DNA from 2 places in the Marinomonas sp. 63XJN7_9_ISO-PGPR-S23-217 genome. Region 1 is predicted to be linked to the other one. Evidence: predicted binding sites of a transcription regulator. Region 1 holds the regulator's gene; the other holds the start of a gene.
The links. The regulator FliA, encoded in region 1, starts transcription of late flagellar genes. The targets are predictions, from matches to a motif close to CTAAAGTTNNNNNNNNNNCNGCCGATA.
Positions count from the first base shown of each region.

Region 2: the regulator FliA is predicted to act here: its motif matches at 12,949-12,975, upstream of flgK (flagellar hook-associated protein FlgK).

Region 1 covers NZ_CM149678.1:1,249,103-1,262,867, reverse strand. Annotated here, with positions in the region: gene AC0VYI_RS05830 (chemotaxis protein CheW) at 1-46, opposite strand, end outside; gene AC0VYI_RS05825 (chemotaxis protein CheW) at 79-1,068, opposite strand; gene AC0VYI_RS05820 (ParA family protein) at 1,075-1,848, opposite strand; gene AC0VYI_RS05815 (OmpA family protein) at 1,917-2,759, opposite strand; gene AC0VYI_RS05810 (motility protein A) at 2,752-3,489, opposite strand; gene AC0VYI_RS05805 (protein-glutamate methylesterase/protein-glutamine glutaminase) at 3,489-4,553, opposite strand; gene AC0VYI_RS05800 (chemotaxis protein CheA) at 4,580-6,973, opposite strand; gene AC0VYI_RS05795 (protein phosphatase CheZ) at 6,986-7,777, opposite strand; gene AC0VYI_RS05790 (chemotaxis response regulator CheY) at 7,787-8,167, opposite strand; gene AC0VYI_RS05785 (RNA polymerase sigma factor FliA) at 8,223-8,963, opposite strand; gene flhF (flagellar biosynthesis protein FlhF) at 9,061-10,326, opposite strand; gene flhA (flagellar biosynthesis protein FlhA) at 10,457-12,577, opposite strand; gene flhB (flagellar biosynthesis protein FlhB) at 12,612-13,757, opposite strand; gene fliR (flagellar biosynthetic protein FliR) at 13,750-13,765, opposite strand, start outside.
Region 2 covers NZ_CM149678.1:4,309,658-4,326,762, reverse strand. Annotated here, with positions in the region: gene AC0VYI_RS20275 (helix-turn-helix domain-containing protein) at 1-319, opposite strand, end outside; gene AC0VYI_RS20270 (flagella synthesis protein FlgN) at 768-1,247, opposite strand; gene flgM (flagellar biosynthesis anti-sigma factor FlgM) at 1,286-1,600, opposite strand; gene flgA (flagellar basal body P-ring formation chaperone FlgA) at 1,718-2,410, opposite strand; gene AC0VYI_RS20255 (chemotaxis protein CheV) at 2,581-3,513, shown strand; gene AC0VYI_RS20250 (CheR family methyltransferase) at 3,588-4,418, shown strand; gene flgB (flagellar basal body rod protein FlgB) at 4,722-5,117, shown strand; gene flgC (flagellar basal body rod protein FlgC) at 5,123-5,575, shown strand; gene AC0VYI_RS20235 (flagellar hook assembly protein FlgD) at 5,585-6,340, shown strand; gene AC0VYI_RS20230 (flagellar hook-basal body complex protein) at 6,353-8,053, shown strand; gene flgF (flagellar basal-body rod protein FlgF) at 8,241-8,981, shown strand; gene flgG (flagellar basal-body rod protein FlgG) at 9,051-9,836, shown strand; gene AC0VYI_RS20215 (flagellar basal body L-ring protein FlgH) at 9,851-10,714, shown strand; gene AC0VYI_RS20210 (flagellar basal body P-ring protein FlgI) at 10,770-11,861, shown strand; gene flgJ (flagellar assembly peptidoglycan hydrolase FlgJ) at 11,883-12,920, shown strand; gene flgK (flagellar hook-associated protein FlgK) at 13,027-15,003, shown strand; gene flgL (flagellar hook-associated protein FlgL) at 15,008-16,351, shown strand; gene AC0VYI_RS20190 (HD-GYP domain-containing protein) at 16,377-17,105, shown strand, end outside.

The DNA.
Region 1 (13,765 bases):
CTTCCGATTGCTTAGACTCATTTAACGCTATGCTCTTTGTTGTCATCGTCTCTCTCCATGATCACTCAGCATGATCAATCAACTTTGTTTAAGGTGTTTTTTAAACCCATTGTCGGGGTCTTCCAAAAGCTCGATAAACCCCTGCACATCTAGTATGGCACACATATGATCAATTACCGTACCTGCCAACCAAGGTCGTTTACTCCTATCACTGCGCCACTTCACTTGCGACGGTTCTAGTGAAATGGCTTCAGCCACTTTTTCACAAGCAATAGACCAATCAGATCGGTCCAGTTGAATCACAAATTTAAAATGTTCTTTTAAATCACCTTGATAGTGATTTGGCATCACCCAACGTGCCGTATCCACGGTACGCAAGTTGAAATCGCCGACATTCGCGACTCCCATAAACCAATCAGGCTGTCCAAAAATGGCGGTAAGTTTGTCATGGCTACTTTGGTGTATACCACCAAGTTCAACTAAAGGAACCGCCATTTTTAGCCCGCCAACGTAAAACAAGAGACATTCAAAACGACTCTTAGCCCAAGGCAAAGGTTCTGTTTTCGCCACCCATCGGCTTTTTATGGGCTCTGGCTCTGGCTCTGGCTCTGGCTCTGGCTCTGGCTCTGGCTCTGGCTCAATAGCCTCTGCTTCAGTTGTACTTTCTTGCAAGGCCTCTCCTTGCATACCAGAAATGGCGTTCTCAAAATCGGCAAAGGAAGCATCTAACGCCTCAAGAGACGCTTCACTGTATTCTTTTTCAACACCATCCGCCGTTAACCCCCAGTCCTCAAGAGAAGGAGCTTCAGAGAAACTATCTTCTGAATCGGTGACCTGCTCCTCTTTTGTCTCTCGTTCTTCAGCGTCTTCTGTAACCTCACCAAATGAATCGTCTATATCTTCTTCATTGACTTTCTTTTCATCCGATGCTTCTTCTAATGCATCCGGTTCAGAAGATTCAGGCTCATCTGAATCAACGATCGTCGCCTCTTGCAGCAAATCATCAAGATACCTCTGCACCGCAAGTTGGGGACCAACCAATTGATCTTTTGTTTTCGTTTCTTTCATAACCATTTAACCCACTGGGTTCAATAAGGAGTCCATCAGACTCGCATACGCTTTTACACCTCGCGCACTCGCATCAAGCGCAGAAGGAGCAACACCTGCGGTACTGGCATCTCGTAACTTAGTGTCGACGGGGATAACAGAATGCCACACCAGTTCCTCATAAGAATCTTTCAGGCTTCTCAAGCTTTTATTGGACGCTTGCGTACGTCGGTCAAATAGGGTTGGCACAATCAAATAAGGAACAGGGCGTTTCCTTGCACGGTTAATCATAGTCAAGGTGCGCACCATTCTCTCCAAACCTTTGATGGCCAAAAACTCGGTTTGTACCGGAATCACTAACTGTTGGCAAGCCGCCAATGCATTAATCATAAGTACCCCAAGAACAGGCGGACTATCAATCAATACATAGTCATAATCATCCCATAGAATCGCAAGTGTTTTGGAAATCACCAACCCCATACCACCCTGTGCTTGGGCATGACGTTCCAAGGTCGCTAATGCCGTTGAAGCAGGCAATAAAGAAAGATTAGGATGCCCCGTTTCTAGAATAAGTTGCCGAGGCAGAGTGTCTGGTATTTTCCCGCTGACTTGAAAAAGGTCATAAGCACTATGTTCAATCGAGTCTGGGTCAAAACGAAAATAACTCGTTAATGATCCATGTGGATCAAGATCTACCATCAGAACTCTGTTGCCAGCGTCTGCCAATAATCCTGCCAATGAAACCACCGTGGTTGTTTTTCCTACTCCACCTTTCTGATTTGCCACTGCCCAAATGTGCACTCTATGTCCCCTGAGTTCTATGCTATTATTTTGCTTACACTTTCATTGCAATCATATACAGTATTGCGCTATTTAAACAAGTAATCATAAAGATTATCGGAGTTACTTTTACTAATTCGCAAGGTAACACGGCGATTTTTTTGTCTATTCTCCTCGCTGGTATTACTGACTTTTGGATCTTCGCTGGCAAACCCAATCGGCGCAATTAGTTTTGGATTTACCCCTTGATACACCAATTCATCAACTACCGAAGCCGCCCTTAAACTAGACAAATGCCAATTCGACATTAATCGACTCGACTTCACAGGTAAATCATCGGTATTACCTACCACTAATACAGGGGATGGGTAAGCTTTTAATACCCTAGAAATAGCCATTAACACAGCAACGGCCTCATTTGTCAGCTGATATTCCCCTTCTCCAAACAACAAACTAGACTGGAATTCCAAATTAACCCAATGTTTTGATTGGCTCACAGCGATTTTTCCAGACTCACTTAATCCTTGAAATTGATTGCTAATAGTAGTGTTAAGCACATCATAAATCGTCATCGGTAACGGGGAGGTATTGCTATCTTTTTTCTCGGTATTAGAGGGGGTTGTTGGAATCATTTTTGCGTCCACCGCCGCCTGCTCAGTTGACTGACCTATAATAGGCTTACCAACAGTAATCGGCTTAATCGATTTTTGCACCGCCTCAAACACACCATTTAGCGTTTCAGCTATTTTTTTATCATCCCCTTTGTGCTGAATAGAAATGGAATAGAGAGCAACAAAGAAGGCGAATAATAAGGTAATAAAATCCGCATAGGATAGTATCCAACGATCTCGACTTTGGGCACTCGACGGTCGTTTCTTTTTTAGAACTCGCCGACGACGCGAGGGCTCAGGTGAAGAAACCTCATCACTCATAACTTGTTAGCTCTCGTTCTATGCGTTGCGGATGTTTACCTGTGGCGATACCGTAAACACCATCAATCAACAACTGATTATACAGCAGTTCTTGATCTGCGTAGCCAGACAGCTTTCTAACGATCGGGAACACAACCAGATTCGCGACCCCCTGACCGTAGAGCGTAGAAACAAATGCCACAGCGATACCATGCCCTAGTGCCTCAGGGCTATCAAGATTCGCCATTGCTTGGATCAACCCCAATACAGACCCCATAATCCCAAGCGTCGGCGCGTAACCACCAATGGATTCAATAAAGGTCACGCTGGACATCCGGCGGTCATGGATGCGATTGGCTTCATCATGCAAGCGATCTGCCAATGACTCGGGATCATCACCATCGATAGCCATTTGAAAAGCCCGCGTGGCAAACTCATTAGAAAGCTGGGTTATGTCGCTTTCTAATGCGATTAAAGAGAGTCGCCTTGCCTTATAAGCCAAGGTAATCATGGAAGATCTAGCAAACGAGAAATCAAAAGTGGGGGGGAACAAACTCCATTTAGCTAGAGAAATGGCTCTTGAAGCATCTTGAATATTACTTTGCATCAAGGTTGCGCCAAAGCTCCCCAAAATAACAATAATTGCAGAAGGTAAATTAAGAAGGAGAATGACTTCTCCTCCACCAAGCCAATTAGATAAAAGGACAGAGCCAAACGCGAGAAGAAGTCCAGCCAGCGTCACCAAATCCACTAGCTAACCTCACGCGCTAGGCGCTCACCAATATGATTGAGGTCGATAATATCATCAGCCAAATTGGCTTTTTCCACCGCCATTGGCATACCGTAAATGACACAGGATTCTTCACTCTGAATCCATACTCGAGAACCAGAGCTTTTCAACATACGTGCGCCTTCTCGACCATCCACCCCCATGCCGGTCATAACAACTGACAGCACTTTACCAGGATAACATTTAGAAGCGGATCCAAAGGTCACATCAACTGAAGGCTTATAATTGAGCCGCTCATCACCATCCAAAATACGGACACAGCCCCCATTTCTAGAGTCCACCATCATTTGCTTACCACCCGGTGCCAATAAAGCAACGCCCGGCTGCAAACGATCGCCATCTTTGGCCTCTTTCACAGTAATCTTACAAATGTTATTCAATCTTTCAGCAAATGCGCCAGTAAACGCAGCAGGCATATGCTGAACCAACACCAAAGGGGCCGGAAAATTAGCGGGGAGTTTTGTTAGTACCGCTTGAAGGGCCATAGGCCCACCCGTTGACGTACCTATTGCCACTAAACTCACTTTCTTTCTAGAACGCGGGATAATCACCCCACGATCAGTAACGATAGGCTTTGGTGCCTCACGCGGCGCTAGACTCTGAACGGGCGCTCTTGACCCTCCTAGACGCGTTCGAGAAACCGTTAGTACCCGTTCCACTAACGTATGTTTCACCACCGCAGAATCTCGAGAAATATCCTCGAAATTCTTCGGCATAAAATCAACTGCCCCCGCTTCAAGCGCATCAAGGGTAACTTTGGCTCCTTCATGCGTCAAAGATGAAAACATTAATACAGGCGTTGGTTTGAGCTTCATAATATTAGCAACAGCGGAAATGCCATCTAAAACAGGCATTTCGTAATCCATTGTTACTACATCAGGCGACAAAGACTGTACTTTATCAACCGCTTCCTTGCCATTATTAGCTGTTCCAACAACGACTAATCTTGGATCTGCTTCGAAAATTTCTACTAAACGACGTCGGAAAAAACCGGAGTCATCTACAACCAGTACCTTTACCGGCATACCGCCACTCCCAAATCGAAATCTACCTACCTAGAGGCGTAACTCTTTAACATGCTAGGTACATCAAGAATTAATGCGATACGGCCATCACCAGTAATCGTCGCACCAGCCATGCCAGCGGTTCCTTGTAACATTCGGCCCAAAGGCTTAATCACCACCTCTTCTTGGCCAACCAACTGATCTACTACAAAGCCAACTTCATTAATACCCACTTGGACCACAACCACATGCGCTTCTTTTGGTGTTGTTTCACGCGTTCCGCCTTTTATCAACCAACTTTTAAGATGGAAGATGGGAAGTGTTTTGCCGCGAATAACGACCACTTGTTGACCATCTACAATGTTGGTTTTTTGTAGATTCAAGTGGAATATTTCATTCACGCTAACCAGCGGGAAAGCAAACGATTGATCTGCCAAAGTCACCATCAAGGTCGGCATAATCGCCAAAGTCAATGGTACCTTGATAATAAAACGCGATCCTTGCCCTAAAACGGATTTAATCTGTAGCGTGCCGTTTAGCTGGGAGATTTTCGTTTTCACAACGTCCATTCCCACACCACGACCCGATACATCTGTAATCTCAACCTTAGTTGAAAAGCCTGGGGCAAATATTAAATTAAATGCTTCTTCGTCTGATAATCTTTCAGCAGCGTCCGCATCCATCAAGCCTTTTTCTACGGCTTTTTTACGTAGCACATCAGGATCCATACCCGCACCATCGTCATCGATGGATAGTAGAATATGGTCGCCTTCCTGCTCAGCCGACAAAATAACATGGCCGACTCGCGGCTTACCTTTAGCTTCTCGAACATCAGGTGCTTCAACACCATGGTCAACAGAGTTTCTCACTAAGTGAACAAGTGGATCTGCGAGCGCTTCTACTAAGTTTTTATCTAGATCCGTTTCTTCCCCACGAAGTTCAAGATTCACCTCTTTCTTCAGGTTTCGAGCCAAATCACGCACCACACGAGGAAACTTACCGAATACCTTTTTAATAGGCTGCATTCGGGTCTTCATCACGGCGTTTTGCAAATCCCCCGTGACTACATCTAGGTTAGAAACCGCCTTACCCATGGACTCGTCTTCACTTTGCAAACCAAGACGAACCAGACGATTTCGTACTAAAACAAGCTCACCCACCATATTCATGATGTCATCAAGCCGTTTAGTATCCACTCGTACCGTTGCTTCTTGTGTTACTGGTACACCTGCAACTTTGTCTTTTGCCTGATGTGATGGCTGACTGTCTTCTGACTTAGGTACTCTTGGAGCTGGCTTAGGTTCCACTTTTGGCTCCACCTTTTTAGGTGCAGCTTTCGGTTTCGCTGTCTCTTCTTTCTTTGTACTAGCCGTATCAGTATTACCTTTAGGAGCACCCTTCTTACCATGAAGACTGTCTAGTAAGGATTCAAATTCATCTTCTGTGATCAAATCGGAATCAGCTGCGGAGGCACCTGACTCACTGGCAGCCTTCTTATCTTCTGAAGGCTTACTGCTGTCTTTTGCCTTAGCTTCTGTTTCCTTAGTCGTTTCCTGAACTTGATCAGAACTATCTAGGCCAGGTGCACTGCCCCCGTGCAATTGATCGAGTAGCTTTTCAAACTCGTCTTCTGTAATTTCATCTGATTCAGCAGACGATTCTTCTGATACATTTTCAGAAGCGTCACTGCTTTTGGCTTCCTTAGAACTATCAAGGCCAGGTGCTCCATTACCATGTAGCTTATCAAGCAGCTGATCAAACTCATCCTCGGTGATTTCATCAGAAGCATTATCTGAATTCACCTCAGCTTTAGTGGTTCCGCTGTCTGCTTTTTCTCCAGGAGTATCCTCACCACCTAGAGCATTAAGCAAAGATTCAAATTCATCGTCGGTAATATCAACAGGCTCTTCTGACTCATTCGCATCGGATGAGTCATCGATTAGCTCTTCTTCAACAACTTCGTCTTCCTCAATCGCCATGCTTTCATCAGACGAATCATCTTCTGGTTCCTCATCGGCATCAACACTACCTCCGGCTAACTCTTCAGCAGTGGGCGGTTTTGCATAGACACTAAGAGCCTGAATCAAATCAGGATCAGCACGCTCGGGCTCATTACCGGAGCGAACGGCTTCAAACATCTCATTGATTGCATCAAGAGCCTGTAGTACCACGTCCATTAAATCAGAGTTAATAGTACGCTGGCCATTACGCAAGATATCGAACACGTTTTCCGCATAATGACAACAATCGACCAATGCTGTTAACTGTAAAAACCCCGCCCCGCCTTTAACGGTATGGAAGCCCCTAAAGATAGCATTCAACAATTGCTTATCGTCCGGGTTTTGCTCTAGATCTACTAATTGTTCGGAAAGCTGTTCCAGGATCTCTCCAGCTTCTACCAAAAAATCCTGTAAAATTTCTTCATCGACCTCGAAACTCATCCTCAGCTCCCTTTAGAAACCAAGACTTGATAGCAAGTCGTCTACTTCGTCTTGACTATTCAGTACTTCTGGGTTGTTTTGTTTATTAATAGCTGGACCATGACCACGCGTGTCATCATGCTCGGCTTCGCTCTTGTCATGCTCCATTCCGGAGATACTATCAACTCGTCCTGCAACAGCAACGAGATGTACAAGACGTTCTTCTACATCTCGAATTAGATCATTCACTCTCGTAATTACTTGGCCAGTTAAGTCTTGATAACCTTGCTCTAAAAGAATTGTGTTAAGATTGGAATGCAAGGTCGTCGCACTGTCATCCGCATACTTTAAAAACACATCAATACGTTTGTATAATTCACGGAACTCTTGAGGCGATAAATCACGTTGAATTAAACGATTCCAGTCTTTTCGTAACTCTCTCGCTTGATTTTGCAGCTCACTCGCCACAGGAACACTTCCATCCACCATATCCATGGTCTTATTGGCCGCCGAACTTGTTAATTCAATAACATATTTCAAACGATCAGAGGCATCTGTAATTTTGGTATTACCTGATCCAGCATGCTCTTCACCAACCACCAAGTCCATTGAATCAACTTGAAAATCGCGAATTGCGTCATGGAGACTTCTTGTTAGCGTCCCGACTTCTTTATAGAAACTATTATGTCGAGCCTCGCTAAGCTCTTGAATAACCTTTATCGCACTACTAAAGTCACCGACTTCAATGTGATTCAAAAGATCAACAGCACCATCCTTCACTAGGGATTCAAAATCCCCCAAGCCTGATCCAAGTTTCTTTGACATCAAAAGCCCCTATTTAGCAGCATCTATTCGTTCGAATATTTTCTCAATCTTTTCCTTGAGTGCGACGGCAGTAAAAGGCTTAACAACATAACCGTTCACCCCGGCTTGAGCCGCAGCAATAATCTGATCACGTTTGGCTTCCGCTGTTACCATCAATACAGGAATACTTTTGAGTTTATCATCAGCCCTAACCGCTCGAAGCAATTCAATTCCAGTCATACCTGGCATGTTCCAGTCGGTTACTAGGAAGTCAATTGTCCCTGCTTGAAGAATCGGTAATGCCGTCGTTCCATCATCCGCTTCAACTGTATTGGTAAATCCCAAATCCCGTAACAAGTTTTTGATGATACGTCTCATTGTCGAGAAATCATCAACAATCAGGATCTTCATGTTTTTATCCAATGCAACCTCCACAACCCAAAGGTAGTATTTCACAATTCATAATTTAATCTCGCCAATCACTTAATCGAGCTCTTAATCTAAGAGCAGCCTGACTATGAATTTGACTGACTCTCGATTCACTAACACCTAGAACAGCGCCAATTTCTTTTAAATTCAATTCGTCATTATAATATAAAGATAAGACAAGTTTTTCTCTTTCTGGTAATTGATCAATTTCATTTGCTAATTGATCTTGAAACCCACTTTCCTCAGCCAATAAGTAAGGAGTGCCACTTGCTTCATCACTGAATGTATCCAGTACACCACCATCATCTGACTCCAACATTTCTTCATAGCTAAAAAGCTGTGTTGTCATCGATGAATGGATGATATCGTGATATTCCTCAATACTGATATTCATATGGGCTGCTACTTCCATATCGGAAACATCACGCCCAGCTTTAGCCTCCAGTTCTTTAATCGCGGCACTTACGGCTCGTCCATTGCGCCTTACCGAACGTGGAGCCCAGTCAGTTTTACGAATTTCATCCATGATAGAGCCACGAATCCGAATACCAGCATAGGTTTCAAAACTGGCCCCCTTATCAGACTCAAAACGTTTATAGGCCTCTATTAGCCCCATCATTCCGGCTTGTGTCAGATCATTTACATCCACAGTATTGGGTAAACGCGCTAACAAGTGATAAGCGATTTTTTTTACTAAATAGCCGTATTGCTCGACAATGGCATCAATCGATAATGTCGCTTTTCTAGTATAGGTGTCGTATCCGTTTTTGGTCTGCATAAAGATAAATCAGCAACCTTTTACTATTTGAGTCTGATGCACAGAATAACTGTACTACATAGTTCCATATCGCGCTCATCCAAATAACATAATTTTACTAACTACCATATCTTAGTGACCCATAGATCTGGCTGTAGTGCTCGGCGGTATAAACAGCTCGGCTGATTAAGTTATGCGCACGAGCAGGTTCTATGTCATCAGGAATTCTTTGTCCATCGGCGATGTAAACAACAGGTAAGCCCTCTTCGATAACCACGCTAATGGCTTCACCAAGAGACGCTGATTCGTCTAATTTACTTAATACACACCCGTCTAGCTGAACTTGAGAATACACATCAACGACAGACTTAAGCACCTGTCTTTGACTAGTACAAGGTAAAACTAACAATTTTTTCAAACTGGAACGCGCTCTTTTGATCATTAGCAATTGCCGCTCGAGGTTAGAATCTCTTGGATTCATACCTGCAGTGTCCACTAAAACTAAAGAATAATGAGCGTATTTAGCAAGTACTTCATTTAAATCAGAGTATTCATTCACCACTTCTACAGGAATATTTAAAATCCGGCCAAAGGTGCGTAACTGCTCATGAGCAGCAATCCGGTAAGTATCGGTTGTCACTAAGACTATGCTGTCTGAACCATATTTCAAAACATGCTGGGCCGCAATTTTACCAATGGAGGTTGTTTTTCCTACCCCTGTCGGCCCCATAAAAGCAATGCACCCTTTTAGCTCTGCCGAATTTGAACGCACTGGAATATAATCCGCAAGATGAGCAAGCAAACGATTCCAATCGTCCTCCCGACCTTTTAGGTCAATATCATCCAGCAAACGAGAGGTCACCAAATCAGACAAACCTAAACGCTTTAATTTTTCTCGGGCTTTCGCTTCAACTGAATTTTCTTTGGGCTGCGTTGCTGACTGCTGACGCTGTTGCTCCAACATTTCTTTGACACGGTGCAACTCCTGCTCCATGGCATGGAGCTGGTTATCGCTCCCTTTGTTCTGTTTTAGAGAGAGCGCCTCTTCCAACATCGGTTCGTCTTCATCATTTTCAATAGGTGGCATATCAAATGATGGGGATGATGCTCGGGGGCTATTAGTATCGGTTGGAGTTTGTTGCTTTGCCCTTTCTATACGTTCAAAATACTCAGCTGACGGGTCTTGATAAGCCTCTTTTCGTCGCTCTTTAGAGGGCCTATATGTTGATGTTGAAGGCTTTTTTTGCACCATACTAGAAGGCAAAGAGCAATCATAGTCCAACGCAATGACGATCTCTATCTCACCAGTAGGGAGGCGTTGATTCGATAAAATAACCGCATCAGGGCCCACAGCGTCACGGACTTTCCGTATCGCTTGGCGCATGTCGGGAGCTCGAAACCGCCTAATTTGCATGTATAATTGAATCCTTCTAGTGTATTTAACCTTACAAATCCATAGCTTACCCGAAAGACTTTGATAAATATAGAGACTAATTGATCACAATTGCTACAGACTATTGACCAATCACACCAACAACAGTAATTCGCTTATGATCTGGCACTTCTTGGTAAGACAGAACAGACATATTCACCATACCATAACGCATAAAACGGGCTAGCATTGGCCTGATTGGTGCTGACACTATCAGTATAGGAGTATTTCCCATTGCTTCCTGCTGTTCTGCAGACTGTTTAAGGGAAGCTTGTAATTGTTCGGCCATTTTCGGCTCTAAAATAAGCGCTTCTTCATTCTTAATACCTGATTGCTGACTCTGCTGAACCGTTTGCATCAGCATTTTTTCTAATTGAGGATCAAGCGTTAGCACAGGAATTTCTTCTACCCCATCTGCCAAAGTTTGGATAATCAAACGAGACAAGGCCGTTCGAACAGCTGCGGTTAGTACCATAGGGTCCTGACTTTTCGGCTGCACTCCCATAATGGCTTCGGCGATAGTACGCATGTCGCGAAGCGGAACCCCCTCAATCAATAAGTTTTGCAGTACTTTTAACAAGATACTCAAAGGAATGGTATTCGGCACCAATTCCTCAGCCAGCTTCGGATTATATTGTTTAAGCAAGCTAAGCAATTGCTGCACTTCATCGTGACCAATTAACTCATAGGCATGTTTATGCATAATTTGGTTAATATGCGTTGCCACCACCGTACTCACATCCACCACAGTATAACCGTAGGTTTGTGCTTGATCGCGTTTTTTAGGATCAATCCAAACAGCATCCAAACCAAACGACGGATCCTTACCTGCAATCCCATCAATAGAACCAAATACTTGCCCAGGATCGATTGCCAAATCTTTATCGGGATGCACTTCCGCTTCCGCCAAGCTAACCCCCATCAGCGTGACACGATAGGCATTGGGCATCAAATCCAAGTTATCTCGAATATGAACACTGGGCACAAGAAAGCCCAAGTCTTGCGACAACTTGCGACGAACCCCTTTAATCCTTGCTAATAACTCCCCGCCTTGAGATTTATCCACCAGAGGAATCAAGCGGTAGCCAACTTCTAACCCCAACATATCAACCGGCGCCACATCGTCCCAGCTAAGATCTTTGCTTTCTGCTGGAGGCGAGGCATCAGACGATGAGGATTTGCCTGTCGACAAAGCTCCAGCCATCGCTTTGCGCTTTTTGCGGTACTCAAGAAAGTAAGCGAAACTACCTAAAACGATGGCTAGGGACAAAAACGCAAAATGTGGCATGCCCGGTACAATGCCCATAATCCCCATAATCGCAGCGGCAATATACAATGCCTTTGGCGAACCAAACATTTGCGAGACAATCTGCGTCCCCATATCGCCCGACTCGTTAACCCGAGTCACCATGATGGCGGCCGCAGTAGAAAGCATCAAAGAAGGGAGCTGAGCCACCAGACCATCACCAATAGTCAGCAGAGAATAGCGCTGAATGGCTTCGGAAAAAGACAACCCGTGTTGCGACATACCAATCGCCAAACCACCGATTATATTGATCCCCAAAATCAGCACACCCGCAATAGCATCCCCTTTTACGAACTTAGAGGCACCGTCCATAGATCCATAAAACTCTGCTTCTGAGGCGATTTCCATTCGCCGCTGTTTGGCTTGATCCGCATCAATCATCCCTGCGTTCAAATCCGCATCAATGGCCATTTGCTTACCCGGCATGGCATCCAAAGTAAATCGAGCACTTACTTCAGAGATACGCCCCGCCCCTTTTGTCACTACGGCGAAGTTGATGATCATTAAAATGGCAAAGACCACAAAGCCGACGACATAGTTGCCACCAATCACCACCTCACCGAAGGCTTGAATCACCTTACCAGCCGCATCTCCCCCCTCATGACCATACAATAAAACAACACGGGTAGAGGCCACGTTTAATGCCAAACGCATCAAGGTAGACACCAACAAAACAGTTGGAAAAACGGCAAAATCTAAAGGGCGCAAAGAGTAAATCGCGACTAATAAGACCACAATGGCGAGCGCAATATTAAAAGTAAATAAAACGTCGAGCAGAAACGCAGGAATCGGCAGTATCATCATGGCTAAAAGTGACAGAAGCAAAATAGGAATCCCCAGATTCCCGCTCACTATCCCTTTAAACTGACCAGTCACTTTTTGGCGATCAAAATTCACACGTGGTTCCCGCAGATATTAACAATCAATTTAGCTAGGATGGCGTATTACCATCCCATTGAAACTCTTCTGGCACATCAAAACGCGGCATGGTTTCCGGCCTTGGCGCACCATGTCGTGCATTACGCAGCTGATAAACATAAGCGAGCAATTGTGCGACTACTTTAAAGAGACCATGGGGAATCTCCTCTCCGATCTTCGTATGATGATAGATCGCTCGCGTTAGTGCGGGGGATTGTACCACAGGGATATCATAGTGATTGCCTACTTCACGAATTTTCAATGCCATAAAATCACTCCCCTTAGCAATCATTATAGGAGCCTGCCCCCCACTTTGATCGTATTTTAACGCCACAGAAAAGTGTGTTGGGTTGGTAATAATAACATCCGCTTCAGGAACATCGGACATCATGCGATTCATCGCAGCCTGACGCTGTAGCTGTCGGATACGCCCACGCACTTGCGGATCCCCTTCTTGCTGCTTGTACTCATCTTTCACCTCTTGTTTGGTCATTTTCAACTTTTCTTTGTGAGACCAAATCTGAAACGGCACATCTATCGCAGCAATCAGTGCCAAAGACAAACTAATAAAAATAAACGCCCACATCACCATATCAATACCGTGAGAAATGGCAGGACGTATGGACTGAAAGGTCAACTCCAGTGCTTCGGGTAAATAATGATAAATAACCAGTGTCGATACAAAAGCAACGAGGACAACTTTGGCTATAGACTTAAGCAATTCGACTAAAGATTGAACGGAAAACATTCTTTTTAAGCCAGTAATGGGATTAATCTTACTGAGCTTAGGCATTAAGGGCTCCCATGAAAAATTCAGCCCACCCAACATAATACTGCCAATAATCCCTGCTACAGCCAGTACCAACAAAGTCACGATTAACGATTTCATCATTTCAACCGTCGAACCGTAAAGATGAAAAATCATTCGACTAATATCAAACAGATCCGACCTATCTATATTAAAGTTGAAGCGAAATACATCCCCCAAGTCTTTCGCCATTAATACACCAGTACTGTATATCGCCACAGCAGCCACAATTAGCAACAGAGCAGAACTTAACTCTTTGGAGCGAGCGATATTGCCTTTTTTTCGAGCGTCTTCGAGCTTCTTACTACTGGCACTTTCCGTTTTTTCGCTACCGTCTTCGTTTTCAGCCATGCAAACGA
Region 2 (17,105 bases), 2.4 Mb from region 1:
CTTCTTGAAAACCACACCAAGATACATCATCTTTTTGTATGGGCTTTCCCAGCCAACGGGCCTCACTGTCGAGTTGATTAAATACTGAAAAGCTTAGTGAGTTTTTTCTGGATTCACCATACTGAAAAACGGATCTCGATAGACTTTCTTCGTAAATTTGTATGCCTTCCAGCCAAAGTTCTTTAAGAGAGCCTTCAAACCGGCCTGTCGAAAGTTGTTCATAATTGAGATGGCACTCTCTTAGGATCTGGCTGTGTGCTGTTATTTCATGAATACCTGATTCACTACGAAAGCCGTTAGTAAGATGTTCCGCCACCATAGACATTACCTCTTTTTCATCACTATATTGTGTTGCTGTGTAAACGAAGCAAAATACAGGCCAATGGCTTCTATAAGGGAAGATGATGAGCATGTAAGGAAGTATGTTTTTTGGTCTGACAGACAAGGCTAAACGATGAAGATGAAAGGGAGGTGGATAAACCACTATATTCTAGATAGTTGTTTAATCATTGGTTTTACTGGGGTTTTGAAGTTAAAAAAATAAGATTTTTGTGGTTTTTGAAAAGTGGTTTAGTATTTAAAAGTTACCACGTTCTCATATTTTGAGAAATTTATGTTTGCTTTGATCTGGGTCAATGTTGTTTGTTTTTTGTGCAGGTTTTCCAGCATATGCTTTATAAAAGGGCACTTTCGTTTCTTTTTTACCCATTTTTAGGTGCACTTTATCACATTGTTAAATAGGTGATTTTGTAGGTAGGCTGCAATGTTTAGGCGCGGCCTAAAGTGTGCTTACTGCTGACAGGTTGGGTTGAGCCTCGTGCTGTGTACACTTTATTTTTACTGTTGTGTCCTTGCAATAGCTCGAAAAGGTGTTTGTTACGTTTTTGGAGAGTGTGAAGGATACGGGCGTTAGTTTGGTTTTTTGTTTTACAAGTCGTTAGCAGAGTCTCGCATTCAGAGATCAATAAACGTGTATCATCCATAGAGCTGTCTTGGTTTTTAAGCCAAGTCTTAAAGTCGTCTTCGAGAGGATTGTCTCTGTCCAAAATGTCAAATTTAATCAGAATATTGAGTCGACGTTCGTTCAACATGCTCATTTCATCGAGCAGTGTTCTTTTCTGTTCTGCTATTTGAACGATTTTTTGGTTGTCTAATTGACCAAATGCTGAGCGCTCATTATCCAAAAGCGTTACAAGCTCCGTAAGGATTTCTTTGCTTCTGGTAAAAACCGGTTCGATAGGGATCATAAAACTGACCGAGTTAGACTATAAGAGAGCCTTATAGTCTAGAACAATGAATCCATAGAAGCCATGTTATGAGCAAGCTTCTGGGTATCTATTTTATAATTGCCAGAGGCTAGATCGTTTTTGATACGGTCTACCTTCTCCTGATCAATTTCTGGCATACTATTGATGCGAGACTCCTGATGTTTCAGTGTTTTTGCTGTGCCACTGAGCTTAACCGTATCCGCAGCCATTAAGCTACTAGAGCCAGGGTTCGATGAGGTATCAACAGAGTGTTTGCTCGCATCGTCCTTGGTCGCACGCTCGCTTTTCGTGACGTTGCTTTGATTGGATAACCCTGTAAAGTGTATTGCCATGGGGGTTTACCGCCTTAAATAATTTATCTGTCTCTGTTAACGACCGTTGCCCGTAAAACTTTAGTTAAACTTCGCGTAAATGTCGATATAAAAAAACCAAATCAGACTAAAGAATGCTCAGTAGTTTACAAGAACCTCACTGTCCGTTACAACTTTTGCATATATTATTCTACCTGAACTGGTATTTTTAACTCGTATTTGTTGGCCTTCAACACCATCTTGTAGAGCGATGCCGTTCATTTTAACCACAATGTTGCCGCTCTGGGCTGTGATGAGGATTTGATTGCCTTTTTTTATGAGGGTGGGCTTTTGGGTAACATCATCGGAAATAAAGGTGTTAATGCGTAAGTTTCGGGAGGCAACAAGGCCATAAGGCGGATCTTGGGGGGTATATACTTGGCCTCTTAAATTCGTTAAATCTACATTGCCTATGCCAATGTTTTGCTTGGTAAAAGCTTGCCCTCTATTAATGGGTTCGAGTGTTTTAAAAGCCGGTATTAAAATGCTCTGGGTGACAGGGAGGTAAGACTTCCACATCGGATTGTTACAACTAATAGAGTAGGTGGTGCGTTTTGAAGCGCTGGGGCGCTGATTTTTTATTTGGATGTGTTTGTCTTTGCAAGTTGGCAGGTAACTAAGCGAGATTTTATTGTTAAGGGTAATGGACACCGACGCATCAGGGTAAATACCTGATAAGCGAGGAATCTCAACATTATTGATGTAGTTTTGGACTTGGTCTTCTATTGACGAAGCAAACGTGGTGCTGGCCTGAAGGCAAAAGAAGGCTAGCAGTAGCCTTGTTAGTCGCATGGTTTACTCTCTTAGTTACTAGTGGGGACATTCCCAGCTAGCGCATTTAGTACATTGAGTTACTATAAGGTATTAGTAAAATAGCAAAAATCACTCTATCATTGACAATATATTTTAATATTAATTAGTTTCAGTGAATACTGAATTTACGAATACACATAGGAGGCTTTATGGCCAGTGTTCTCGATAGCGTTAATCAGCGTACCCAACTTGTTGGGGAGAACCGCCTGGAATTGCTGCTCTTTCGCTTAAATGGCAAGCAAATATATGGCATTAACGTGTTTAAAGTGAAAGAAGTATTGCAGTGTCCTAAGCTAACTTCCATGCCTCACAGTAGTCCTGTTGTGCGAGGTGTGGCTCATATTCGTGGCGGAACCATTCCCATTTTAGATTTGGGGCTTGCGACAGGCGCCAGTCCGATTGAAAACATTGCCCAATGTTTTGTCATCATTACTGAATATAACCGTCGTATTCAAGGGTTCTTGGTGCGTGGCGTTGAACGTATTGTCAATATGAACTGGAGCGATATTCAGCCACCGCCAAAAGGCTTGTCCAACGACAACTACCTAACGGCAGTTTGCCAAGTCGACAAAGAAATGGTTGAAATTATTGATGTAGAGCAGATTTTGTCTGAAGTGGCGCCAACTCGTCAGGATATTTCGGATGGTATCATCAATGTGGGCATCCAAAATAGTGCTAAGCAGCATCATATTTTGATTGTGGATGACTCCTCTGTTGCCCGTAAGCAGATTAAGCGCTGTATGGAGCAAGTGGGTTTTGCGACAACGGTTTTGAATGATGGTCGTGAAGCCCTTAATTATCTGCAAGGTTTAGTAGCGGATGGGGCGGATGTTACCAAAGAGTTTGCAATGGTTATCTCTGATATTGAGATGCCTGAGATGGATGGTTATACCTTAACCACGGCCATTCGTAATGACAGTCGGTTACAAGATTTATTTATTCTACTTCATACATCGTTAAGTGGTGTGTTTAATGAGGCCATGGTAAAAAAAGTTGGAGCAGATGGCTTTTTGGCTAAGTTTCAACCAGATGAGCTAGCACGCTTAGCAATCGAAACAGTAAAGATACAATCCGATGATTGAGTGTAAGCGTGATGTGGTTTTGATGATATTTAGCGCTGTGTCTGATCCTTTTAGCTGCTGTTTTAGGAGTTCTAATGCTCAGTAGTACGAATGCAATAACACCAAACGGCTATTTAAGGTTTCGAGATTTTCTTCAAAAAGTATGTGGCATTTCATTAAGTGATAATAAACAGTACTTAGTGGCAAGTCGGTTAGGGAAGATCTTAGAAAGAGAAAATTTTAATAAAATAGAGCAGTTAGTTGATGTTCTTGAACGTGCCGGAAATGCAAAATTAAAAGAAGAAGTGATTAATGCGATGACGACCAATGAAACCTTATGGTTTCGTGACTCCCATCCTTTTAAGATCCTGAGAGAGAAAATTTTACCTGAAATGACCAAGTCGCCTCTGAAAATTTGGTCGGCTGCTTCTTCTACAGGGCAAGAGCCTTACTCTATTAGTATGGTGATAGAAGAGTTCAAAGCTTCACGCCCTGGTGTGTTAAGGCCTGGCGAAAAAATTATTGCGACCGACATTTGTACCAATATTTTGCAGCATGCTAAACAAGGTGAGTATGATAGCCTAGCCATTGCTCGTGGGTTAGGCGATGACATGCAGCGTAAGTATTTCGATAAAATTAATAATACCACATGGAAGGTGAAGCCTTCTTTGAGCGTGCGTATCGATTTTCGCTACCTGAATCTGATTGATTCATTTTCAGGACTTGGTAAGTTTGATGTCATCTTTTGTCGTAATGTACTGATCTATTTTACCGCAGATTTGAAGTTGGATATCTTGAAGCGAATGCATGCCGCTTTGAATCCTGGTGGTTACTTGTTTCTTGGAGGGTCTGAAGCCTTAAGTGGTTTATCCGACTTGTTTGAGATTGTTCAATGTCATCCAGGGATTGTCTATAAGGCAAAATAACAAACAATTAACAAGGCTTCTTTGTCGCTATTTTGCCGATAAGAGGCGGTGTGTCGCGTATATCCCCTTTATTGAAAACGATCTTTTCGAAGGCCCTTCTTGCTATTATGCCAAGAAGGGCCTTTTGTATTCGTGCCCTTTTTCCTCTTTGCTTTGACTCGCCGTTATGGGGGATGTCATGTTGCCGCTTTTTGCCGATAATAAATAAAAAGCTCATAAGAATTTGATTTTAAAGTGTTTTTTATTTTGGCACTATTATTGCTTTTTGATTTGTACGTTTGATCATTGTATGAAGAGAGAAGTATGGCTATATCATTTGAACAAGCATTTGCAGGGCATGACAAAATGCTGGAGTTTCGCAGTGCTCGCGCCGCTGTATTGGCAAACAACATCGCCAATGCGGATACGCCAAACTACAAAGCCAGAGACATTACCTTCGACTCCATGTTTAACAATGAGAAAAACAAACTGTATTTAGCGGTAGATAATAAGCGACATATAAATGGTGTGAGTGAATTTGGTGATGGCGATGATGGCCTTTTGTATCGTAACCCAAGTCAGCCCTCTTTAGATGGTAATACGGTTGATATGCAAAGAGAAAAAGCAGAATACGCTAAGAATTCTCTGCAGTTTGATACCAGTTTTATGTTTTTGGATAGAAAAATCAGTGGTATGAAAAAAGCACTTAGCGGGAACTAATCAGTATGTCTTTAGGTAATATTTTTAATATCGCAGGGTCTGCGATGAGTGCCCAGACCATTCGCTTAAATACAGTGGCGAGTAATATGGCAAACGTTGACAGTGCGGCAAGCTCTGCAGATCAAACATACCGAGCTCGTAAGCCTGTTTTCTCTGAGATGATGGTTAATTCCATGAAGGATAATGGCTGGGGGGATACCACTGACGATGATAGTGGTGCGGGAGTTGGTGTCAAAGTTGATGGTATTGTGGAGTCTTCTGCGCCGCTTAAACCGAGGTATGAACCGGATAACCCAATGGCAAACGATAAAGGGTATGTCTATTACCCAAATGTTAATCCGATCGAAGAAATGGCCGATATGATGTCTGCATCGCGTTCTTTTCAAACGAATGTCGATATTATGAATTCAGCCAAAAGCATGATGCAAAAAATGCTCACGCTTGGACAGTCATCATAGGGGTGATGTATGGCAAATATATCTGATAATAATGGTTTAAAAAATCTGATTGCTCAGTACGGCACAGATGGTGCGAAAGCGAGCTTGAAGAAAAGTGCAAATAAGGATGGGGTCAAGGATCCAGCTGCTGCGGGTGCGCATGATGTAAAAGACCCAAAAAAAGATCCGACAAAAGGGCTGGCTGATAAAAACGTATTTTTAAAGCTATATATTCAACAGCTTAAAAATCAAGATCCAACGGCACCGCAAGACACCAATGATATGGTGGCTCAGATGTCACAGTTTAGTTCTTTGGAAAAGTTATCGGGCATTTCAGATCAACTTAAGAATATGACGACGGCTCTTACATCCAACCAAGCGCTGGGTGCGTCTAGTTTGGTGGGTAAATCGTTATTGATGCCTGGAAATAAGCTTTCAGTTAGTGATTCTCAGCACTCTATTGAGCTTAAAACAGATATTCCTAAAGACTCTAGTTCCGCAGAGCTAAAGATTTTCGATGCCAATAATAAGTTGGTTCGTACGCAAAAATTGACAGAAAACGATGTTAAGTGGGATAGAAAAGATGATCAAGGTAAAGAATTGCCACCTGGTGAATATCATTTTGCCGCTTCATCTGTCAACGAAAAAGGTCAGGTAGCTGCTATGCCCATTCAATTACCCGCTCGTATTCAGGGCGTAACAATTAATGGCAAAGACGGTACTATGTTAAATGTCGAGAATCATGGAAAGATTAAACTGACTAACAAATTGGAAATATTAGGTTAACCGGAGCAGATTATGGGATTTAATACAGCGTTATCAGGCATCAAGGCATCCTCTGATTACTTGAATGTAACAGGTAACAACATCGCTAACGCGGATACAACAGGTTTTAAAAAGTCTCGTGTCGAGTTCGATGATCTATATAGTACTAATGTGTTAGGAGCAGGCAGTAACAACTCCATTGGTTCGGGGGTGGGGGTATCTAAAGTTGCGCAAGAATTTTCTTCTGGTAATTTGAAATACACAGATAACAATTTAGACTTGGCAGTGGATGGCACGGGGTTCTTTGTTATCAAGCAGCCAGACGGCACCCAAGCTTATACTCGGGCGGGTGATTTTAAATTGGATGCTGATGGTAATTTGGTGACGAATACTGGTCAAAAAGTGCAAGGTTACAACGCAAAAAATGGTATTTTAGGCGGTAATTTAGAGGATTTGGTGGTGCCTACGGAGCGAATACCTCCTAAAGCGACGTCAGATGTAAAGCTTAAATTAAATTTAAACTCGGAAGGTGAAGATGTTCCGCCTTATATTCGTGCGGATTTTGATCCTAAAAACCCAGATACTTATAACTATACTCAAACCCAAACGGTAACCGATGCAAATGGTAACAACCATATTATCAGTTACTATTATGCAAAAGGTAAGGATCCTGATACCTATCGTGTTTATGCGACGGTAGACGGTAAAACCAAAGACGATACTGGTGCTGCATTTATGCCACCTACCTACGCGACCTTCAATAATGCTGAAGGTAATACCGATTACAACAAAAATGGGGTTAAAGAAAAACCTTTTCAACTTTTATATCTGGGGAATACTGAGCCAACAACGGCGACGATCTCCAGCATGTCGCAAACGCCGATTGCTGTCAGTGGTACATTGGGTGGGGTGGCGATTACTGGTGGTTTGGCGCCAGCGGACTTGCGTGAGCCTAAACAAGTGGCACGACCTGCGTTTGATCCGAATAATCCGAAATCATACAGTTATGGCAATACCAAGAACATTTATGATTCGTTAGGACAGACTCATACCTTGGGCTATTACTTTATTCAACAGGGTGAAGATAATACATATGAAGTGAGAGCGACGGTTGATGGAAAGGAAAGCTATACCGATCCGATTACGGGCGAAGAAAAACCGTTTTTGCCGAAAAACAGTATGGTGAAGTTTGATGCTACGGGTAAATACCAAGGTACATTCCAAGGGATTCCTCCTTTTGGAACTCCACAACCTGTTAATCTAGAAATTACAGGTTTTGATCCAACGAATCGTGACGCTATTATGCCCATTGACCTTGCTGGATCGACTCAGTTTGCTTTGGCGAGTACCGATAACTTTGAGCAAAATGGTTATACTGCCGGGGAGTTACAAGGGGTTTCGTTTGATCGAGATGGGAACTTGAAAGCCACCTATACAAACCAACAAACGTCTGTTCTTGGTCAGGTTGCCTTGGCGTCGTTCGATAACGTAGATGGTTTGACGCCAGCGGGTGATACCGCCTGGGTGGCAAGCTCTAATTCTGGCCAAGCAAATGTAGGCCGGCCTAATAGTGGTACCTTGGGGGGAATCCAAGGAGGCGCATTAGAGCAGTCCAATGTGGATCTTACCTCTGAATTGGTTGCTCTAATTGAAGCGCAACGTAACTACCAAGCAAATAGTAAAACGTTAGAGACAGAAAATACGGTCACGCAAACTATCATTAATTTGCGTTAATGATATAAAAGAGATGTTTCTAGCCGGAGTGGTTGCCCACTTCGGCTTTTTTTTGCCTTATTTTCGCCTATCTTTGGAGGCTTTTTCATTAAAACTATATATATCAATGGATTAGAATGATTTCAAACTTGGTATGATTCTTGATAGTAAGTGATTAGATGGTAAAAATGCGTAACGAGAGGGTGTAATGGATAGAGCGTTGTATCTAGCAATGAGTGGTGGTGTCGAAACAATGAATGCCCAAACTATTCATGCGAATAACTTAGCAAACGTCAACACGACAGGGTTTCGCGCTGACTTTGAGCAGGCACGAGCGATGCAGGTTTACGGAGAATACTATCCAAGCCGTGTCTATGCCATGACGGAGAATCCAGGTACGCGCTTTACCCCAGGAAGCATGATTCAAACAGGGCGTAACCTAGATGTAGCGATCAAAGGCAAAGGCTTTTTAACTGTTTACGACTCAAAAGGGCAAGAAGCCTATACTCGAGATGGCAACCTGCAAATTAATGCCGCAGGGCAATTGGTAACGGGCACAGGATTACCTGTGGCTGGAGTTAATGGCCCCATTTTTTTGCCGCCTTTGCAGAGTCTGACGATTACCTCTGATGGCTCTATTTCAATTATTCCACAAGGGGGAGCGGCAAATCAGGTCGCCGTTATTGGTCAGCTTAAGCTGGTGAATCCTGACCCTGATGATTTACGTAAAGGCGAAGATGGCTTGATTCACAGTAAAGATGGGAAGGTTTTTAATCAAGACTTAAATACGCAGGTTGCCTCCGGTTTTGTGGAGGGGAGTAATGTGAATGCGGTGGAAGAAATGACGCATATTATGGATCTGTCTCGTCGCTTTGAAATGAATATTAAAATGATGAATACCATTCGAGAAGACAGTGCTGCGTCTTCGAGAATTTTACAAAGGGCATAATCGCTTTTCGCGCTAACTATCTCCGTTGATCGATTACAGTCGCGCTATTTAATTTGCAAAGAGGCTTATATGAATTCAGCACTTTGGGTAAGTAAAACTGGCTTAACGGCCATGGACAAACAACTAAATGTAATATCAAACAACCTAGCGAACGTCTCAACTACGGCGTTTAAAAAAGACCGTGCCGTGTTTGAAGATCTGATGTACAAAACGGAGCGAGCACCAGGTGGATTAAGTGCTCAAAATGCCGAACTGCCATCTGGATTGCAGTTAGGGACAGGGGTGAAAGTGGATGCCACTCAAAAAGACTTTTCTAATGGTGATTTTAACGTGACAGGCCGAAAACTGGATGTCGCAATTCAAGGCAACGGCTTTTTTCAGGTTTTACAGCCTGATGGCACGATGGCTTACACGCGAGATGGCAGTTTTCAACTGAGTAGCACTGGACAGCTTGTCACAGCAAATGGGCTGGTGGTGCAGCCGCCTATTCAGATCGACCCGGATGTGACCAGCATCAATATAGCTAAGGACGGAGTGGTCTCGGTGCAGAAAAAAGGCGTGACGGATATGCAGCAAGTTGGCGTGATTAATTTAGCGGGTTTTGTGAATCCAACTGGTTTAGATGCCATTGGGGGGAATCTCTACACTGAAACCAATGCTAGTGGGCCGCCAATTGTGGGGGCACCAGGTACTGACGCATTGGGTTCTCTTGGGCAGGGTATGTTAGAAGCATCTAATGTCAATTCGATTGAAGAATTAGTGAATATGATTACGACACAACGCGCTTATGAAATGAACTCTAAAGTCATTTCTTCTGCCGATGGTATGATGAGCTTTGCAATTCAGCAGCTCTAGGATAAGTGGATAATATGAAAATTAAACTGGCGCTTTTAGTTTTGCTTTCGACTTGTTTGAGTGGTTGTTTAACGTGGAATGTTGACAAGCAGGCGGTGGCGAACGCCGCAGGAGCAGCTGCAGGTGCGGCAGTGGGTAATGCGGTAGCCAATGCGGCAGCGAATGCCGCCGCACCTAATAAAACACCTGCGAAAGATGAAACGCCGAAAGAGCCAAAAAGAAAAGGTTATGTCCCAGATCCAAATGATCCTATGAAAGGACCACCAAGGGCTCAAGCGAATATTCAGGAAGATGATCCATATTATGCGCCAGTGGAGCCGGATGGGTTGAAGCCTGCACAGGCCCCCAATGGCAGTATTTACAGAACGGGCATGGGCGATGTCATGTATGGAGATCAAAGAGCTAGCAAAGTGGGTGATATCCTGACCGTCAACTTGAACGAAAGTACTTCTTCGACAAAGGATAATGCCGCGACCATATCAAAAACCTCGTCTGCAACGGGGGGGGACCCAACGGTTCTGGGGCAAAAAATTCGGGCTGATTCCACTTTGCCCCAACAAAAAACAAATTTTTCCGGTAGCGCCTCAGCGAATCAGGATAACAGCTTAACCGGGACGATTACGGTAACGGTTTATCAAACGTACCCGAATGGATTGCTGGCCATTCGTGGTGAAAAGTGGCTTAGACTAAATCAAGGTGATGAATATATTCGTTTTACTGGTTTAGTGCGTAAAGCCGATGTATCGCCACAAAATACGGTGGACTCTTCGCGGGTGGCAGATGCTCGCATCACCTATTCAGGTAATGGTGATGTGGCAGCGGGCAGTCAACAAGGTTGGGTGACCCGTCTTTTAAATAGTCCTGATGCGCCAAGGTAATGGGTGTCCAGATGGCAATTATTCGATCAATCGTTTTGCATAGGTGGTTACGAACATGAAACAGTTAGTGCTCGTCTTTTTGTTGATTGCGTCTTTCGGGGTGCAAGCTGTACGCTTAAAAGACATTGCCAGTGTTCAAGGGGTTAGAGATAACCAATTGTTCGGTTATGGACTGGTGATTGGTTTGGATGGAACGGGCGATAGTACGCCTTTTACCAATCAGAGCTTTGCTAACATGCTGTCACGATTTGGAGTGACTTTGCCTGCTGGCGTGAGTGCAACCTCTAAAAACGTTGCAGCAGTGTCATTGACAGCCACCTTACCAGCCTTTTCTAAACCAGGGCAAAAAATTGATGTGACGGTTTCTTCAATTGGTAATGCAAAAAGCCTACGCGGTGGTACGCTTTTACTGTCAACTTTAAAAGGTGCGGATGGACAGGTTTATTCCATTGCGCAAGGTAACGTGATTATTGGCGGTTTTGGGAATAATGGTTCTGATGGTTCACGAAACTCGTTAAGTGTGCCGACGGTTGGTCGAATTCCAGATGGTGCCAGTGTTGAACGAGTGGTTCCGACGAGTTTTGATTCAGGGGACTCGCTTACCTTTAATTTAAATCGTCCTGATTTTACCACGGCAAAAGATGTGGCAGATAAAATCAATGGTCTTTTAGGAAAAGGGGTTGCGGAAGCATTGGATGCGACTTCGATTCGCGTCAGAGCCCCACGTGATCCTGGTCAGCGGGTGACCTTTATTTCGATTCTAGAAAATCTCGATGTGAAGCAAGGTGAAGAGCGAGCTCGAGTTGTGATTAATTCTCGCACTGGCACCATTATTATTGGTCAACATGTGCAAGTGTCTCCAGCGGCGATTACCCATGGTAGTTTGACAGTGACCATTCGCAATACGCCACAAGTGGTGGGGCAAAATGGCAAGGTGACCGGAGGGGGAACCATTATTTCACCTAGAAATGGTGATCCTCAAGTGGATAGAAACAGTGGGCATATGTTCTCATTTGCGCCAGGAGCGTCATTGGATGACATTGTTCGGGCAGTGAATCAAGTTGGCGCGGCTCCAGGGGATTTAATTGCTATTTTAGAAGGTTTAAAACAAGCTGGAGCCATTAACGCTGACTTTGTCATTATCTAAGTAGAAGAATTTGAGACGCTTATGAACGCTTTACCGCCCACTAATCCTGATGACTTCTTTGCCGATTTTTCAGCTTTGGAATCGTTAAAAACTAAAGCGAAAAAGGACCCAGAAGCGGCTCTTAAGGAAGTTTCACAAAAATTTGAAGCTATTTTTATTGGCATGCTATTAAAAAATATGCGGGCTGGTAATGAAGCCTTGGGAGACGGTTTGTTTTCTAGTCAACAAACGAAGCAGTATCAAGGCATGATGGACGACCAAATGGCGCAAGTATTGGCCAAAACGGGTGGTTTTGGGGTATCTGAGGCGCTGATTCGTCAGTATCAGGCGCAACACCCGAAGGCTCATAAAGCAGGTGCTTCTGATGACAATGATTTTATCAAGCGGGTTTCTAGTCAGGATTTGATTCGAGTGAAAGCGTTGGCTCACCAAGCTTCTACAGATTTTTTAAAAGCAGCACAAAAAGAAATGTCTGGCGCAACGGTTGAGGCATCCAGTTCGAGTACTTCGCCCAAAGAGCCTGTATCCAGTCACTCTGCCTTAGTCCAGAGCAAAGAGGAAGCGGCTAAACCGACAGTGCAGTCTGTTGCGTTTGATTCCCCAGAGGCTTTTGTAAAAGCCATGTGGCCCCATGCGAAAGCGGTAGCGGAAAAGCTGGGTGTAAGTGCGAAGGCTATATTGGCACAGGCCGTGTTGGAAACTGGTTGGGGGAAACATCCCATTGCAAAAGACGATGGAACCGCTAGTTATAATTTATTCGGCATTAAGGCGGATCATCGTTGGGATGGAGATCGAGCGGTGGTTAATACGCTGGAGTTTCGTCATGGTATTGCCAAGCGTGAAAAAGCAGCATTTCGAGCTTACGACTCTTTTTCGCAAAGTTTTAATGATTATGCCAATTTTTTAACCGCTGATGATCGTTATAAAGATGCCTTGAAGTCTGGCAATGATCCGTCTTTGTTTGCTGTCTCATTGCAAAAAGGCGGCTATGCAACGGATCCTGAGTACGCACAAAAAATTGATCGGATTCTATCGAGTAAGTGGTTTGAGGCTTTATAGATCGGCATTTTGTTTTCTTTTTCATCCGGTAAAGTTCTTGCGTTAGCAGTCGATAAGTCGTTATAGCGTTGGTGTCATTTTAGAAATTATCCTTAGAGGTGTGGGCATGGGCTCAAATTTATATGCGATTGGTTTATCTGGCCTGCAGAGCAGTCGGGCCCGTATTGATACGACCGGTCAAAACACATCGAATGTGGATACAGCGGGTTATAGTCGTCAGAAAACCTCTACGATTGCGGAAGCCAATGGTACCGTTAGGATTAAAGACACCGCGCGAATTGTTGATAAATTTGTCAATGAACAGGTGCGTAATGATGTCTCTGCGCATTCTTACTATGATACTTATCATTCTATTATGTCGACGTCAGACCAATTGTTGGGGGAAAAAAGTGTTTCTTTGAATGCGTATTTAAGTAAGACATTTAAAGCCATACAAGACGTGAATAATGACCCAACCTCTTCTTCTTTACGTGACATTGCCTTTTCCAACATTAAAGATTTGGTTCAGCATTATCACACCCTGTCTAATTTGGTAGGTGAACAAAAGAGCATTGCTGATAAGCGCTTATCAACTTCAGTTGCGGAGTTGAATAACATTACTGGGCAAATTGCACAGTTGAATGGCGATATTCTCAAGGAAGAAACCCGATCTACTTCGCCAGCCAATGAGCTGCGTGACAGACAAGAAGAACTGGCTAAAAAGCTATCTGGCTACCTGCATATCAAAGTGGATTACTCTAAAACGGGCGTCATGACAGTGGCTCTTGCCAACGGACAGCCTTTGGTGATGGATAAAACACCCACTAAGCTTAAAGTCGAAGAAGACCCTAAGAACCCACAAAACAAGAAACTCTACATTGATTTTGGTAAATACGAAGTGGGCGTCAATAACGAAAATTTAGGTGGTTCTATCGGTGCTTTGGTCGATTATAGTGCCGACTTCGCTGTGAAATCGGATCGCTTATTGGGTCAAAGTGCGATTTCTATTGCCGACCGAATGAACCAGCAGAATAAGCTCGGTTTGGATGGTGATGGTAATTTTGGGCAGGATCTATTTCGTATTGGCCGCATTAGTTTTCATGCTGGGCAACATAATATCGGTAATGCATCGGATCTGGCGGTGCGAGTGACCCCTGGAAAATCCACTGAAATAACCACCGACACCTATGAGTTATCGAAAACCGATAACAATCGTTTTTTGATTAAGGCCTATGATGAGCATGGTCATCTTAGAAAACATGTCACGGAAATCAATACCAGTACGATGAAACCGGACGATAAAGGCTATTATCAGGTGCCTGGTCTCGGTTTCGATATTCGTTTGGGGGATATCAGTAAATATTCGATTAATGATGTATACAACTTTTCACCAACAGAAGGTGCTGCGACAGGCTTGTCTTTACAGGCTAATAGTGGAGAGGATTTGGCGCTTCGAGCTCCCATTGGTGTACAAACGAATCCAAATAATATGTCAGATGCGAAACTCACGTTAACGTCTGTCACAAACACCCATCCTGATCGTTCTGCCTTCAAGAGTAGTGATGAACTTTATCAAAATGCCCCACACAGTATCGTGTTTACGGGAGATCATTCATTTGAAGTCCGTGATGGTCGTGGAAATGCTTTAGCAAAAGTAAATAACATGACGAATTTTAAAGACCTTCTCACTCAGGCTGGATTAGCAAAAGAGGCTGGTTTTGATTTGTCTCTGCAGGGAAGCCCTAAGGCAGGGGATGAATTTGATTTAGGCCCTCAATTTACGGGGGCTGCAGACGATTATAACGGTTTAAAATTAGTGTCTTTGCAGGACAAGCCTCTCATCGGAGGAAAAACGTCTTTATCTGAATCTTTTGCTGATCTTGTTGCCTCTGTCGGGAGTAAAACCGCATCGCTGGAAACCAACAAAGAGTCGAGCGATGTCGTCATGAATCAAAGTATCGCGAGACGTGATTCCATATCTGGTGTTAGCTTGGATGAGGAAGCCGTTAACCTACTCAAGTACCAGCAGGCGTATTCTGCTTCCGCGCAAGTGATCACGGCGGCTCGAAGTACATTTGATACGTTATTAGCGGCAATGAGGTAAGTTTATGAGAGTCACTAATAATCAAATATACGGTCAGTCCAGTCGCGCTATGAGTCATGCGAATGATCGTGTGATGGATATTCAGAAGAAGATTACGGAGAATACCAGTATTGTTTCTCCCAGCGATAACCCAGTGGGTGCGCGGGAGGTGATGCAGTATGAGTCGAGTAATCAGTCTTTAAAGCAGTACGATAACAACATGAAAATGGCGAAAGGGCATTTGGAATACGAAGAAGTGGCCTTGCAAAGTTATAATGGCCTATTGGATGAAGCCAGAACTATGTTGATTCAAGCGGATAATACCGCAAATACGCATCAGGATATTGGTGCGATTGCCGATCAAGTTTCCTCCATGGTCGATTCCATGGAGGATTTAATGAATTCTCGCAGTGCCGATGGTAGCTATATTTTTTCGGGGACAAACACCCAAGCGCCTGCTTTTACCCATTTGCCAGATGGTACCTTTAAATGGTCTGGTAATGAGGGGCAAAATTTTGCGCAAATTTCAGAGAGCCGTAAGGTGGCGGTGAGCGATTCGGGTAAGCATATTTTTGAAGATGTATGGAAGCGTAATACGTTTTCCACAAAATTGAGTGTGGGGAACTCTGATGTGGTGTCAAAGGTCTCTAATCAGGATGACTTTGATGCCTTTTTAAAAAGGCATTTTAGTGTCACCAATCAAGCAAGTAACCATTTCGTGCTGACAACCACGCCTTTGTCTATGACCAAACCAGATGCGGCTGCAATACAGTCGTTAGTGAGTCAAAGGGCGCAAGATGCTGCCGCTAACAAGGCAGCTGGTGCGAAGAATGATAATAAAGACGATGAAAAAAGCTATATAGGTCCACCAGGACGTTATTTTTTTGCTGATTCATCTGGAAACATTATTGCCTCAGGAACCTATGATCCGAACAAAAACCTCATTATTCAAGGGATGTCTTTTTCTTTAAAAGGGGATCCTGGTGCGATTGTTGACGTTGATCTTAATAAGCCAGAACGTGACAATGTGGTCAATGTGTTGCGCAATACAATAAAGGTGATGAAAGATCCTAATGCCTCGAGTGAAGAGCGCGATATCGCTTTGAAAAATGGTCAAGTCAGTATTGTTAATACGCAGACATCGGTAGGTCGCGTGCGTTCAATGGTGGGGGCTAGGCTCAATAGTATGACAGAACGAGGTGATTTTTCCACAGCGAACCAGATGGCCAATACCATGGCCCAGGAGCGGGTGGCAGGACTGGATATGGGCAAAGCGGCAACCGAATTGTCTATGTCCGAAACGGCCTTGAATGCCTCACAGAAATTATTCACTAGGATAGATAATCTATCTTTATTCAATAAGATTTGATTTATAGCTTGGAAGGTAGCGAGAGATGTCAGCGTTTCAAGTCGAGTCATGCTTTGGTATTGATTTGAATTCGGGGTTCTTTAATCTTGATGAAATTATCAGCCAATTTGGCATTAAGAATGATGTCCTTAATCATAAGCATATCCGTAGCCTAGTTCGAACGCGAGGGAAAAAAAGTCGTATTGTTAGTGTGGCCATGCGTCAAGTGACTTTTGATCTAGTGAAGCCTGCGTTAGAGACCAACTTTCTCCCCTATGACCCTTCTTTTACCTTTGAAAAGCTACTGAACACAAAACGAGAGCGCCTATATGACGCACAAGAGCGATTTCTGTTGCTGTGCTACTCCATGACTCAAGGAAAAACGGTTAAAAGTTTAAAAAAGCTAAATGCCTCATTAACCACCAAAGATTGGCGTGATAAAGCGAATAAAGGTCAAAGTCTGTTTAAATACTTTCGTCAAGAGCTTGATGATAATACTCGAGAGTATATTCTCGCGTATAAGGCGCAAAAAAGAGACAAAGAAAAACAAGTTGAAAAAGAGGCGGACGAGTCTCAGGCTAATGCATCGATTTCTTTGCCTTTACGACGTCAGGCTAAGACTGGTTTCGTGGAGAAAAAACTGGCACCGACTTCATTTAATGATGAGGTTATTAAAGCACTAAAACTGTTCGAAGATGGTTACCTTTTACTCAGGGAGCAGACCGATATCGTTAAAACGGGCTCCCCATTAGACATGGATAAACTAAGGGCGTTT